Regions from separate parts of the Streptomyces sp. NPDC058000 genome, predicted to be linked through region 2. Evidence: riboswitches for the same ligand, from Rfam matches in the RefSeq annotation. Region 2 holds a riboswitch; each other region holds the start of a gene.
What was found. Region 2 has a riboswitch for thiamine pyrophosphate ahead of ACFVT2_RS23005 (thiamine ABC transporter substrate binding subunit). Riboswitches for the same ligand answer to the same signal wherever they lie in the genome.
Positions count from the first base shown of each region.

Region 1: linked by a shared signal. The riboswitch ahead of thiO (glycine oxidase ThiO) and the one ahead of ACFVT2_RS23005 (thiamine ABC transporter substrate binding subunit) in region 2 are both predicted to bind thiamine pyrophosphate.
Region 3: linked by a shared signal. The riboswitch ahead of thiC (phosphomethylpyrimidine synthase ThiC) and the one ahead of ACFVT2_RS23005 (thiamine ABC transporter substrate binding subunit) in region 2 are both predicted to bind thiamine pyrophosphate.

Region 1 covers NZ_JBHVQS010000087.1:1,213-5,255, reverse strand. The annotation lists gene pknB (Stk1 family PASTA domain-containing Ser/Thr kinase) at 1-131, opposite strand, end outside; gene ACFVT2_RS40405 (MerR family transcriptional regulator) at 326-766, shown strand; gene ACFVT2_RS40400 (thiazole synthase) at 832-1,674, opposite strand; gene thiS (sulfur carrier protein ThiS) at 1,684-1,884, opposite strand; gene thiO (glycine oxidase ThiO) at 1,959-3,191, opposite strand; TPP riboswitch at 3,189-3,301, opposite strand; gene ACFVT2_RS40385 (NAD(P)/FAD-dependent oxidoreductase) at 3,445-4,043, shown strand, end outside.
Region 2 covers NZ_JBHVQS010000024.1:20,803-24,845, reverse strand. The annotation lists gene ACFVT2_RS23015 (phosphatidate cytidylyltransferase) at 1-1,052, shown strand, start outside; gene rlmN (23S rRNA (adenine(2503)-C(2))-methyltransferase RlmN) at 1,221-2,333, shown strand; TPP riboswitch at 2,368-2,488, shown strand; gene ACFVT2_RS23005 (thiamine ABC transporter substrate binding subunit) at 2,591-3,673, shown strand; gene ACFVT2_RS23000 (ABC transporter permease) at 3,727-4,043, shown strand, end outside.
Region 3 covers NZ_JBHVQS010000001.1:360,595-364,637, forward strand. The annotation lists gene ACFVT2_RS01720 (hypothetical protein) at 1-750, shown strand, start outside; gene thiC (phosphomethylpyrimidine synthase ThiC) at 905-2,683, opposite strand; TPP riboswitch at 2,678-2,834, opposite strand; gene ACFVT2_RS01730 (YibE/F family protein) at 2,905-4,043, shown strand, end outside.

The sequences.
Region 1 (4,043 bases), on a different contig from region 2:
AGCACGCGGTCCAGCCGGGTGTCCACGGCCTGGTAGACGGTGGCCATGCCCCCGGCGGCGATGCGCGCCTCGACGCGATAGCGACCGTCGAGCAGCTGGCCCACGAGAGGGTCCTGCAACGTCGTATCCACGGCAGACGAGTCTACGAGCCCGAACCGACACCCCGGACGCCCCGGCCGCACCTGCCCGGGAACGCAGCGGAACCGTGACAACGGGGCGGACGGCGGTCCGGGGCCCGGCGCGGAATAATCCGGACCCGGCGGTGGTCGCACGAAGGGGTGGCGCCCGCGGCCGCGACGCCACACCGCACCAGAGGGGGGACCTGATGACGACGCTCCAGATCGGCGCGCTGGCCCGGCGGACCGGCACCACCGAGCGGCTGCTGCGCTACTACGAGGAGCAGGGGCTGCTCAACCCCCGGCGGACGGCCGCCGGCTACCGCGTCTACCAGGAGGCCGACGTCGCCCAGGTCCGCCGGATCCGCACCCTGCTGACCTCCGGGCTGAACACCGCCACCATCGCGCAGGTGCTGCCCTGTCTGCGGGACGACGACGGTCGGCTGGTGCCCACGTGCCCGCAGCTGGTCGGCGAGCTCCACCGGGAGCGCGCCCGGCTCACCGGCTCCATCGAGGCCCTGATGGCCTCCCGGGACCTGCTGGACGAGGTGATCACCGCCGCGCCGTCGGAGTTCACCGCCCCGCCGGAACTCGCGGACGGGGTCGGGGCGGCGGCGGACCGGGTGGGCGCGGCCGCCGGACCGGCCTGAGCCCGCCGCCCGCCCCCACTTCCACGGCGCCGCGGACCCGGCCACGATCCACCCGGACCGGCCCCCTAGAAGGCCGGCCGCTCCGGGTCCAGCTCCGCGACACCGTCGATCGGCGAGGACGCCAGCGCGAAGTGGCGGCGGGGGATCCGGCCCGCGCGGTGGGCCAGCCGGCCCGCCTCCACCGCGTGCCGCATCGCCGCCGCCATCAGCTCCGGTTCCTGCGCCCGGGTCACCGCCGACGCCAGCATCACCGCCGCGCAGCCCAGCTCCATGGCGAGCGCGGCGTCCGAGGCGGTGCCCGCGCCCGCGTCCAGGATGACCGGGACGCCCGCGCGCTCGGTGATCAGCTGGAAGTTGTGCGGATTGCGGATCCCGAGGCCGGAGCCGATCGGCGAACCGAGCGGCATGATCGCCGCGCAACCCACGTCCTCCAGCTTCCGGGCGAGGACGGGGTCGTCGTTGGTGTACGGGAGGACGGTGAAGCCGTCGTCCACCAGGGTCTCGGCGGCGTCCAGCAGCTCCACCGGGTCGGGCAGCAGGGTCCGCTCGTCGGCGACGACCTCCAGCTTGACCCAGTCCGTGCCGAGCGCCTCCCGGGCGAGCCGGGCGGTGAGCACCGCCTCGCCCGCGGTGAAGCAGCCGGCGGTGTTCGGCAGCACCCGGATCCCGTTCCGTTGCAGCACGGACAGCACCGAGCCCTGCACGGTCGGGTCCAGCCGCCGCATGGCGACGGTCGTCAGCTGGGTACCGGAGGCCAGCAGCGCGCGCTCCAGGACGCCGAGGCTGGGCGCGCCGCCGGTGCCCATGATGAGCCGGGACCGGAACGCGGTGCCGGCGATGGTGAGCGGGTCGGCGTCGGCGGTGGGTGCCACGGGGGAGGTCCCCCGCTCCACTGCGGTGTCGGCCATGGCCATGATTCAGCCTCCCTGCACGGCGGTGAGCACTTCGACGCGATCGCCGTCGCCGAGCGCGGTGGTGGACCACTGGGTGCGTGGCACCACGGTCTCGTTGACCGCGGCGGCCACCCCGGCCGACGCCCGGGACAGCGTGGCGACCAGCCGGTCGAGGGTCAGCCCGCCCGGGATCCGGCGGGCCGCCCCGTTGACGGAGACGGACACCGTGGGGCCGTCGGGGGCGTCAAGGGCATCGGGAGTAACGGGGCTGCTGGGGGTGCCGGGGGTATTAGGGGCACTCATACGGGCTGCTCCTCAAGGGCGCGGAGGCGCGCTGCCCCCTGGGTGAGGGGGGAGAAACGCGCGGGGGAGAAGGGGCGGGCCTCTTCCGGGACGGTTCCGGTGGCCAGCACCTCAGCCATCACGTCACCGGTGACCGGCGTCAACAGGACACCGTTGCGGAAGTGGCCGGTGGCCAGGTGGAGGCCGGGCAGCTCGGTCGGCCCGAGCAGCGGCGCGTTGTCGGGGGAGCCGGGACGCAGCCCGGCGCGGCTCTCGGTCAGCGGCAGCTCGGTGATGCCCGGGACCAGCTCGTGGGCGTCCCGCAGCAGCTCGTAGACGCCGCCCGCGGTGACCGTGGTGTCCCAGCCCAGCTCGTCGCTGGTGGCGCCGAGGACCAGTTCACCGCTCTCCCGGGGCACCAGGTAGACGGGATTGCCCCGGACCACGGCCCGTACGGTGCGGGAGAGGAACGCCTGGCCGCCCGGGGGCGGGTTCGGCAGCCGCAGTCGCAGCACCTGTCCCTTGACGGGCCGCACCGGCGGCCGCACCGCCTCCGGGACGCCGGCCAGCCGACCGCTGTGGCTGCCCGCGGCCAGTACGACCTGACCGGCCGCCAGCCGCGTCCCGTCGGCGAGTTCGGCGCCCGCGGCGCGCCCGCCGGCGGTCGTCAGGCGCTCCGCCGACGCCCGGTGGAAGACCACCCCGGCCCGCTCGCAGGCGGCCAGCAGGGCGCTCGTCAGCCGCCGCGGATCGACCTGGTGGTCGCCGTCCACCCGGAGGCCGCCGCGCACCCCGGGGGCGAGCATCGGTTCCAGTCGGCGGCACTCGCGCCCGGTCAGCCACTGCGAGTCCAGACCCGAGCGGACCTGGAGGGCGTGCAGCTCCCGTAGGTGGGCACGGTCGTCGGCGTCCAGCGCGACGGCCAGGGTGCCGCACCGCCGGTAGCCGATCCGCTGCCCGCTCGCCTCCTCCAGCTCCTCCGTGAAGCGTGGATACCGGCGCGCCGAGGCCAGGTTGAGCCCCAGCAGGGTCTCCTCGCCGTAGTGCAGTTCGGTGACGGCGGCCAGCATGCCGGCCGCGACGGCCGCCGCGCCGCCGCCGGGCGCGGGGTCCGCCACCGCGACGCGCAGTCCGCGGCCGGCCGCCCGCCAGGCGGTGACCAGCCCGATGATGCCGCCGCCGATGACCAGCACATCGGGGTGCCGGCCGTCCGGCCGCGGCGGGTCCGATGGTGTGGCAGATGGATGCATGGGCGTCCAGCCCCTCCCTTCGCCGGCATGACCCGGATCAGGTTCGTACGGTCGGAGGCCGTCCAGCCTCCCTCTCAGCCCGGTCCGTCCGGGCTCCCGCGAGTGCGTGCAGCCGCCACCCTAATACGGGCCGCGACGCGTCGTAAGGGAGCGCCCGGGGACCGGACCCCGCCGCCACGGTGCATGACGCTGTGTCAGAGATCTCCTTGCGCGCTGCTGCGGGCCGCGTCGTCCGCCGTCCTAAAGTGAGTGGGTGAGCGAGCAGAGCAAGTCTCCCCAGGCCCCTGACCGCACGCCGCGCGTGGTGATCGCCGGCGCGGGGATGGCGGGTGTGCAGACCGCCGTGGCCCTGCGCGAACAAGGCTGGCGCGGCGCGATCACGCTCCTCGGCGACGAGCCCCACCAGCCCTACGACCGCCCCCCGCTGTCCAAGGCGGTGCTGCTCGGCAAGGCCGACGGCTCCGCGTTCGACATCGACTTCGCCGGCCTCGGCATCGACCTCCACCTCGGCAGCCCGGTCACCGCACTGCGCCCGGACGCGCACGTCGTCGAGACCGACCGGGGCCCGATCCGCTACGACCACGCCGTCATCGCCACCGGCGCCGAACCGATCCGGCTCCCCGGCAGCGAGGGGCTGGCCGACGTCCACCTGCTGCGCACCCTGGACGACGCCGAGCGGCTGCGGCCGGTGCTCGCCGCCCAGCACCGGATCGTGGTGGTGGGGGCCGGCTGGATCGGCGCGGAGTTCGCCACCGCCGCCCGCGAGGCGGGCTGCGAGGTCACCGTCGTCGAGGCCGCCGACCACCCGCTGGCCGGCGCCCTGCCCGCCGAGGTCGCGGCGTACATGACCGG
Region 2 (4,043 bases):
CCCCCGTCCCGGCGGGTCCCCTGCACGACGGGGGCGGCGCGGCGCAGACTCGGCCCATGCCCATCGTGCCCGAGCCGGGCGGACACCAGGACGACCATCGGGACATCCGGGATAACTCGGACGACCGGGGGGCTGCTCGCCGGAGCGGCCCCCTGTTCCGCGACGACAGGCCGCAGGAGCCCATGCCCACCTCGCTCCCCGGGTCCGACAACGACCCAGTGAAACCGCAGAAGAAGAGCGCGGGGCGCAATCTGCGCGCCGCCATAGGGGTCGGTGTCGGACTCGGCGCGGTCATCCTCGCTTCGCTCTTCGTCTACAAGCCGGTGTTCATCGGCGTCATAGCGATCGCCGTTGTCGTGGGCCTGTGGGAACTGACCTCGCGGCTGGCGGAGCGCAAGGACATCCGGGTGCCGCTGGTCCCGCTCGCGATCGGCGGCACCGCCATGGTGGTCGCCGGATACGTGCGCGGCGCCGAGGGGGCATGGGTGGCGATGGCGCTCAGCGCGCTCGCCGTCCTCGTCTGGCGGATGACCGAGGCGCCCCAGAACTACCTCCGGGACGTCACCGCCGGAGTCTTCGCGGCCTTCTACGTCCCGTTCCTGGCAACCTTCGTGGCCCTGATGCTGGCGGCCGCGGACGACGGGCCGCAGCGGGTGCTGACCTTCCTGTTGCTGACGGTCGTCAGTGACACCGGGGCCTACGCGGTCGGCTGGCGCTTCGGGAAGAAGAAGCTCGCGCCGCGGATCAGCCCCGGTAAGACCCGCGAGGGACTCGTCGGCGCGGTGCTCTTCGCGATGGCGGCGGGCGCGCTGTGCATGCAGTTCCTGATCAAGGATGGCGTTTGGTGGCAGGGCTTGCTGCTCGGCCTCGCGGTCGCGGTCAGCGCCACCCTCGGTGACCTCGGCGAATCCATGATCAAGCGGGATCTGGGCATCAAGGACATGGGCACCCTGCTGCCCGGCCACGGCGGCATCATGGACCGACTGGACTCCCTGCTGCCGACCGCCCCCGTGGTCTGGCTGCTATTCGTGATCTTCGTGGGATCGGGCTGAGCGCCGCCGGTTACCCTTGAAGGGCGCGTCGCACATTCGCGGCGCGCCCTTTCCGCCCCCGCGACCGCGGGGGTGATCCGTGAGGCCTCCTGGTTCCGGCTCTGTCCGGCCCCTGGTTCCGCGTCGGCAGAAGCCGCCCGGCCTCGTTGCGCAGAGGAGTTTCCGCTCATGGCCCGCCCCGCCCCGGGAGAACTGACGTTTGTCGCCCCCCGCGGCGCCAAGAAGCCCCCTCGGCACCTCGCCGACCTCAGCCCGGTGGAGCGCCGCGAGGCGGTGGCCGCGATCGGCGAGAAGCCGTTCCGCGCCAAGCAGCTGTCGCAGCACTACTTCGCCCGCTACGCGCACGACCCTGCGGAGTGGACCGACATCCCCGCCGCGGCGCGCGAGAAGCTGGCGGCGGAGCTGCTCCCGGACCTGATGTCGGTGGTGCGGCACATCTCGTGTGACGACGACACCACCCGCAAGACCCTGTGGCGACTGCACGACGGCACCCTCGTCGAGTCCGTCCTGATGCGCTACCCGGACCGGGTCACCATGTGCATCTCCTCGCAGGCCGGCTGCGGTATGAACTGCCCGTTCTGCGCCACCGGACAGGCCGGCCTGGACCGGAACCTCTCCACCGCCGAGATCGTGCACCAGATCGTCGACGGGATGCGGGCGCTGCGCGACGGCGAGGTGCCCGGTGGGCCGGCGCGGCTGTCCAACATCGTCTTCATGGGCATGGGCGAGCCGCTCGCCAACTACAAGCGGGTGGTCGGCGCCGTCCGGCGGTTGACCGACCCCGAGCCGGACGGGCTGGGCCTCTCCCAGCGCGGCATCACCGTCTCCACGGTCGGGCTGGTCCCGGCGATGCTGCGGTTCGCCGACGAGGGCTTCAAGTGCCGGCTCGCGGTGTCGCTGCACGCGCCCGACGACGAGCTGCGGGACACCCTCGTGCCGGTCAACACTCGCTGGAAGGTCCGCGAGGTGCTCGACGCGGCGTGGGAGTACGCCGAGAAGTCCGGTCGCCGGGTCTCGATCGAGTACGCCTTGATCCGCGACATCAACGACCAGGCATGGCGCGGTGACCTGCTGGGACGGCTGCTCAAGGGCAAGCGGGTCCATGTCAACCTCATTCCGCTCAATCCGACGCCGGGTTCGAAGTGGACCGCCTCGCGGCCCGAGGACGAGCTGGCGTTCGTGCGGGCCATCGAGGCACACGGCGTGCCCGTGACCGTTCGGGACACCCGGGGCCAGGAGATCGACGGTGCGTGCGGACAGCTCGCCGCCTCGGAGCGCTGAGCCACCCGCTGGTACGGTGTCGTCGAACAAATGCACATTCCGACAGGGGAGCGCCACAGCGCTGAGAGTGCGGACACGTCGTAGCCCTACGGCGCCCGCAGACCCTTGAACCTCGCCCGGGTCATTCCGGGTAGGAAGTTCGGTCGTCACTCATGCTGTTGCGCCCCGCCCACCGTCCGTTGCCGAACGTCACCGACGCAGAACGCAGCGGACACCGGGCGGGGCCGCGTCTCTTCCTGGCCAGCCAGGAGGAATCAGTGAGCACCACCAGCAGGATCACCGCGGCAGCGCTGGCTGCCGCGGCCGGTATGACCGCACTCGCCGGGTGCGGCAGCTCGGGTACCGGCGGCAGCAGCGCCGACGCCAAGACCGTCACGCTCGTCAGCCATGACTCGTTCAACGCCTCCAAGTCCGTCCTGGCCGCCTTCGAGAAGGAAAGCGGCTACAAGGTCAAGGTGCTCAGGGGCGGGGACGCCGGCAAAGCCGTCAACCAGGCGATCCTGTCCAAGGACAACCCGCAGGGCGACGTCTTCTTCGGCATCGACAACACCCTGCTCTCGCGCGGCCTGAACGCCGGCATCTTCACCCCCTACAAGGCCAAGGGCTTGGACGGCGTCCCGGCCGACCTGCAGCTCGACAAGGGCGCCCACCGGGTCACGCCCCTCGACTACGGCGACATCTGCGTCAACTACGACCGCGCTTACTTCACCCAGCACAAGCTCGCGCCGCCGCAGACCTTCGACGACCTGCTCAAGCCGCAGTACAAGGGGCTGCTCGTCACGGAGAACTCCGCCACCTCCTCTCCGGGGCTCGCCTTCCAACTCGGCACCATCGCCACCCACGGCGAAGCCGGCTGGCCGGACTACTGGAAGAAGCTCAAGGCCAACGGTGTCGAGGTCGTCGACGGCTGGGAGCAGGCGTACAACGAGCGCTTCTCGGGCTCCGCCGCCGGCAAGGGCAAGGGGGACAAGCCGCTGGTGGTCTCCTACGCCTCCAGCCCGCCCGCCGAGGTCATGGGCAAGAACCCCGCCCCCAAGGAGGCCCCGACCGGCGTCGCGACCGGCACCTGCTTCCGGCAGATCGAATTCGGCGGTCTGCTCAAGGGCGCCAAGAACGAGAAGGGCGGCAAGGCGCTGCTCGACTTCCTCCTGTCGAAGAAGTTCCAGGAGGACATGCCGCTGCAGATGTTCGTCAACCCGGCACGCACGGACGCCAAGGAGCCGGAGCTGTTCACCCGCTACGGCGCCAAGATCGACAAGCCGGCGGCGCTCGCACCGGAGACGATCGCCAAGAACCGTGACCAGTGGATCAAGCAGTGGTCCTCGCTCGTTCTGAAGTAGCCCGCAGCCGCCGCAGGGGGCCCGCGCGAGGAACGGCGGTACGGCTCGGGCTGATGGCCGTGCCACTCGCCTTCTTCGCGGTGTTCTTCGCGTACCCGGTCGCCGTGATCGTCGGCCGGGGGCTGAAGGACGGCGGACAGTGGCAGCTCGGCCGGTTCAGTGCGGTGCTCGGTGATCCGGACGTCCTCCACGTGCTGTGGTTCACCCTGTGGCAAGCCGCCGCCTCGACCGCGTTGACGCTGCTGGTCGCCCTGCCCGGCGCCTACGTTTTTGCGCGTTTCGACTTCCCCGGCAAGCAACTGCTGAGGGCGGTGGTGGCGGTGCCGTTCGTCCTGCCCACCGTCGTCGTCGGCTCCGCCTTCCTGGCGCT
Region 3 (4,043 bases), on a different contig from region 2:
CAGTTGCGCATGATGGCGCTCAGCGCGACCAGCGCGATCGCCGCCTGCGCGACGGCCGAATACGAACGCTACATACAGCTGCGTACCGCGCTGCGCGCACCGACGTCCGCCGTTTCCGGCGCCGGTGGGGGCGGCCCGTCAGCGGACCAGACCTCTGACGAGCGCACCGGACCGGCCACCGAGGACGACGAGGCGGCCGCCGAAACGGCCGGCTTCGGGGTTGCCGCGATGGCCACCGTCCTCGTGCCGGTGCTCGCCGGGATCGCGGCCGTGCTCTTCCTCGTCATCGGCTATGTGCTGCGCGCCGTCGACCCGGACCCGGCCGTCTCCCGACCGCTGGTCAGCGTCGGCTGGGTCTTCGCGGGGCTGGCCGCCGCCGGCGCGCTGGTCGCCATGGGCTGCGTGGTCGTCACCGCGCTGCGCAACGGCACGACGCGGGACGCCGCGGCCGAGGAGCGGGCCGCCGCGCTGGACAGCGCCCACGACGCCTGGCAACAGGCCCTCCTGGACCGCGGGCTGCTGCCCTTCCTCCGCGAGGCCCTGGCCGATCCCGCGGCCGACCCCGCGGACGATCCGGTCCGGTACGTCCCCCGTGCCGTGCCGGCGCCCGAGCGCCGTACCCCCACGCTCGGCTACACCCGCCCGCGGTTCACCAGTCCCGACGCCGGCACGTCCTGGTCCCGGCCCCGCTACTCAAGCCCGGACTTCACCAGCCCGGACTACGGCGGTCCCGAGAACCGGCCGGAGTAGGCACCGGCGCAGCGGTGCGTCGTGGTGCCCGGCAACGGACGGACGGCCCGAAGGCGCACGCGACGCGCGTCTTCGGGCCGGTCCCGTTCCGTACCGCTGAGCGCTCCGCCCGGTCGGACCGGTCCGCTCAGTTCGTTACGCCCGCCCTGTCCGTTCAGTCCGCGATCGGCAGGTAGACGCGGTTGCCGGCCGCCGCGAACTCCCGTGACTTCTCGGCCATTCCGGCGTCGGCGTCGATCGCCAGGGCACCGCCGTGCTCGCGACGGATGTCTTGGGAGATTTTCATCGAGCAGAACTTCGGCCCGCACATCGAGCAGAAGTGGGCCGTCTTGGCCGGTTCCGCGGGCAGCGTCGCGTCGTGGAAGGCGCGGGCGGTGTCCGGGTCGAGGGCCAGATTGAACTGGTCCTCCCAGCGGAACTCGAAGCGGGCGTCGGAGAGCGCGTCGTCCCAATCCTGGGCGCCCGGGTGGCCCTTGGCGAGGTCCGCCGCATGGGCCGCGATCTTGTACGTGATGACGCCGGTCTTGACGTCGTCGCGGTCCGGGAGGCCCAGGTGCTCCTTGGGCGTGACGTAGCAGAGCATCGCGGTGCCCCACCAGGCGATCATCGCGGCGCCGATACCGGAGGTGATGTGGTCGTAGGCGGGCGCGATGTCGGTGGTGAGCGGGCCGAGCGTGTAGAACGGGGCCTCCTCGCAGATCTCCTGCTGGAGGTCGATGTTCTCCTTGATCTTGTGCATCGGGACGTGGCCCGGGCCCTCGATCATGGTCTGCACGCCGTGCCGCTTGGCGATGGTGTTCAGCTCGCCGAGGGTCCGCAGCTCGGCGAACTGCGCCTCGTCGTTGGCGTCCGCGATGGAGCCGGGACGCAGGCCGTCACCGAGGGAGAAGGTGACGTCGTAGGCGGCGAGGATGTCGCAGAGCTCTTCGAAGTTCGTGTAGAGGAAGGACTCCTGGTGATGCGCCAGGCACCAGGCCGCCATGATCGAGCCGCCGCGGGAGACGATGCCGGTCTTCCGGTTGGCGGTGAGCGGGACGTAGCGGAGCAGCACACCGGCGTGCACCGTCATGTAGTCGACGCCCTGTTCGGCCTGCTCGATGACGGTGTCCTTGTAGATCTCCCAGGTCAGCTCCTCGGCCTTGCCGTCGACCTTCTCCAGCGCCTGGTAGAGGGGGACGGTGCCGATGGGCACGGGGGAGTTGCGGAGCACCCACTCGCGCGTGGTGTGGATGTTGCGGCCGGTGGAGAGGTCCATGACCGTGTCGGCGCCCCAACGGGTCGCCCAGGTCATCTTCTCCACCTCCTCCTCGATGGAGGAAGTGACCGCGGAATTGCCGATGTTGGCGTTCACCTTCACCAGGAAGTTCTTGCCGATGATCATCGGCTCGATCTCCGGGTGGTTGACGTTGGCCGGCAGCACCGCCCGGCCGGCGGCGATCTCGTCCCGTACGAACTCGGGGGAGACGTTCTCGCGGAGGGCGACGTACTCCATCTCCGCGGTGATCTCGCCACGCTGGGCGTACGCGAGCTGGGTGGCCGGGGTGCCGGCCCGGCCACGGCGCGGCTGACGCGGCCGGCCGGGGAAGACCGCGTCGAGGTTCCGCAGGCCACCGCGCGGTGAGGTGTGCTTGACCCCGTCGTCCTCGGGACGCATCGGGCGGCCCGCGTACTCCTCGGTGTCGCCGCGCGCGATGATCCAGTTCTCCCGCAGCGGCGCCAGCCCGCGGCGGACGTCGGTTTCGATATTGGGGTCGGTGTACGGCCCTGACGTGTCGTAGAGCGTCACGTCCTTGCCGTTGGTGAGGTGCACCCGCCGGACCGGGACCCGGAGGTCCGGACGCGATCCGGAGACATAGCCCTTGTGCCAGCCGATCTGCGGCTTTTCGCCGTCGGTCGAGCCGTTTTCAGGCGTGCGTGCATCCTGCAGAGTCATGTAGACCCAACTCCCTACGCCGGCATTACCCGGTAACAGGTTCGGCGGTCGACGCAGCGGCTTCCGTCATCCGGTGTTTCACGTGAAACACCGCTGGGACGGAGGTCAGCGCCCTCTCAGCCCGGTGCTCCGAGCTCCCGCGATTGCAAAGGTGCCACCACGGTAGCGGCCGATGCCGCGGTGTGAACAGGGGGCCCACGGGTTCTTGCGATGATCGGGCGGTGAGCCCTCCCGAAGCCCAGCACCTCGCCGCCGGCCCTGCGCACACGCACAGCCACGGGCCGGCCGCCCCCGTCTCCCGGCATCTGCGCAAGGTCATCGCCGCCGTCCTGATCCCGTTCGCGGCCGCGGTCGCGGTCGGTCTGATCGTCCTCTGGCCCGGTGGCGCGCCGTCCCACAAGCCGTCGGGGGTGGGTTTCGACCAACCCACCGAGAAGGCCCGGATCACCAAGGTCGAGGAGGTGAACTGCGCGGCGGTACATGCCGAGCAGCAGCCGCAGCCCACCGCGCCCGGGGGCCAACCGCCGGCCGCCGGCGCGTCCCGCGACAAGCCCTGCGAGCAGGCGACGGTCAAGGTCACCACGGGGGAGAACGCCGGCCGGACCTTCCAGACGGTGGTGACGCCGGACGCCCCGCGGCACTACACGACCGGGCAGGACGTGGTCGTCTCCTACTCCCCCAAGGCGCCGAGGGATCTGCAGTATGCGGTGACCGACGTCGACCGCACCGTTCCGATGTGGGTGCTGGCCGCGATCTTTGCCGTTGCGGTGGTGATCGTCGGGCGGCTGCGCGGGGTGCTGGCGCTGGTGGCGCTGACCACCAGCTTCGGCCTGCTGACGCTGTTCATCCTCCCGGCGATCCTCCAGGGCTCCGATCCGCTGGTGGTGGCGATGGTCGGCGGCAGCGCGATCATGCTGATCGCGCTCTACATGTGCCACGGGCTGACGGCCCGTACCTCCGTGGCGGTGCTCGGCACCCTCGCCTCCCTGCTGCTCATCGGGCTGCTGGGCTCGATCTTCACCCGCTGGGCGCTGCTGACCGGCAACACGGACGACACCACCGGTCTGGTGCACGGGCTGTACCCGAACATCGAGATCCGCGGTCTGCTGCTGGCGGGGATCATCATCGGCTCACTGGGGGTGCTCGACGATGTGACGGTGACCCAGACCGCGGCGGTCTGGGAGCTGAAGGAGGCCGATCCGTCGGCGGGTTGGCGCAAGCTGTACGGCGCGGCGATGCGGATCGGGCGGGACCACATCGCGTCGGTGGTGAACACCCTCGTCATGGCCTACGCGGGCGCCGCACTGCCCCTGCTCCTGCTGTTCTCGATCGCACAGAGCAGCGTCGGTACGGTCGCCAG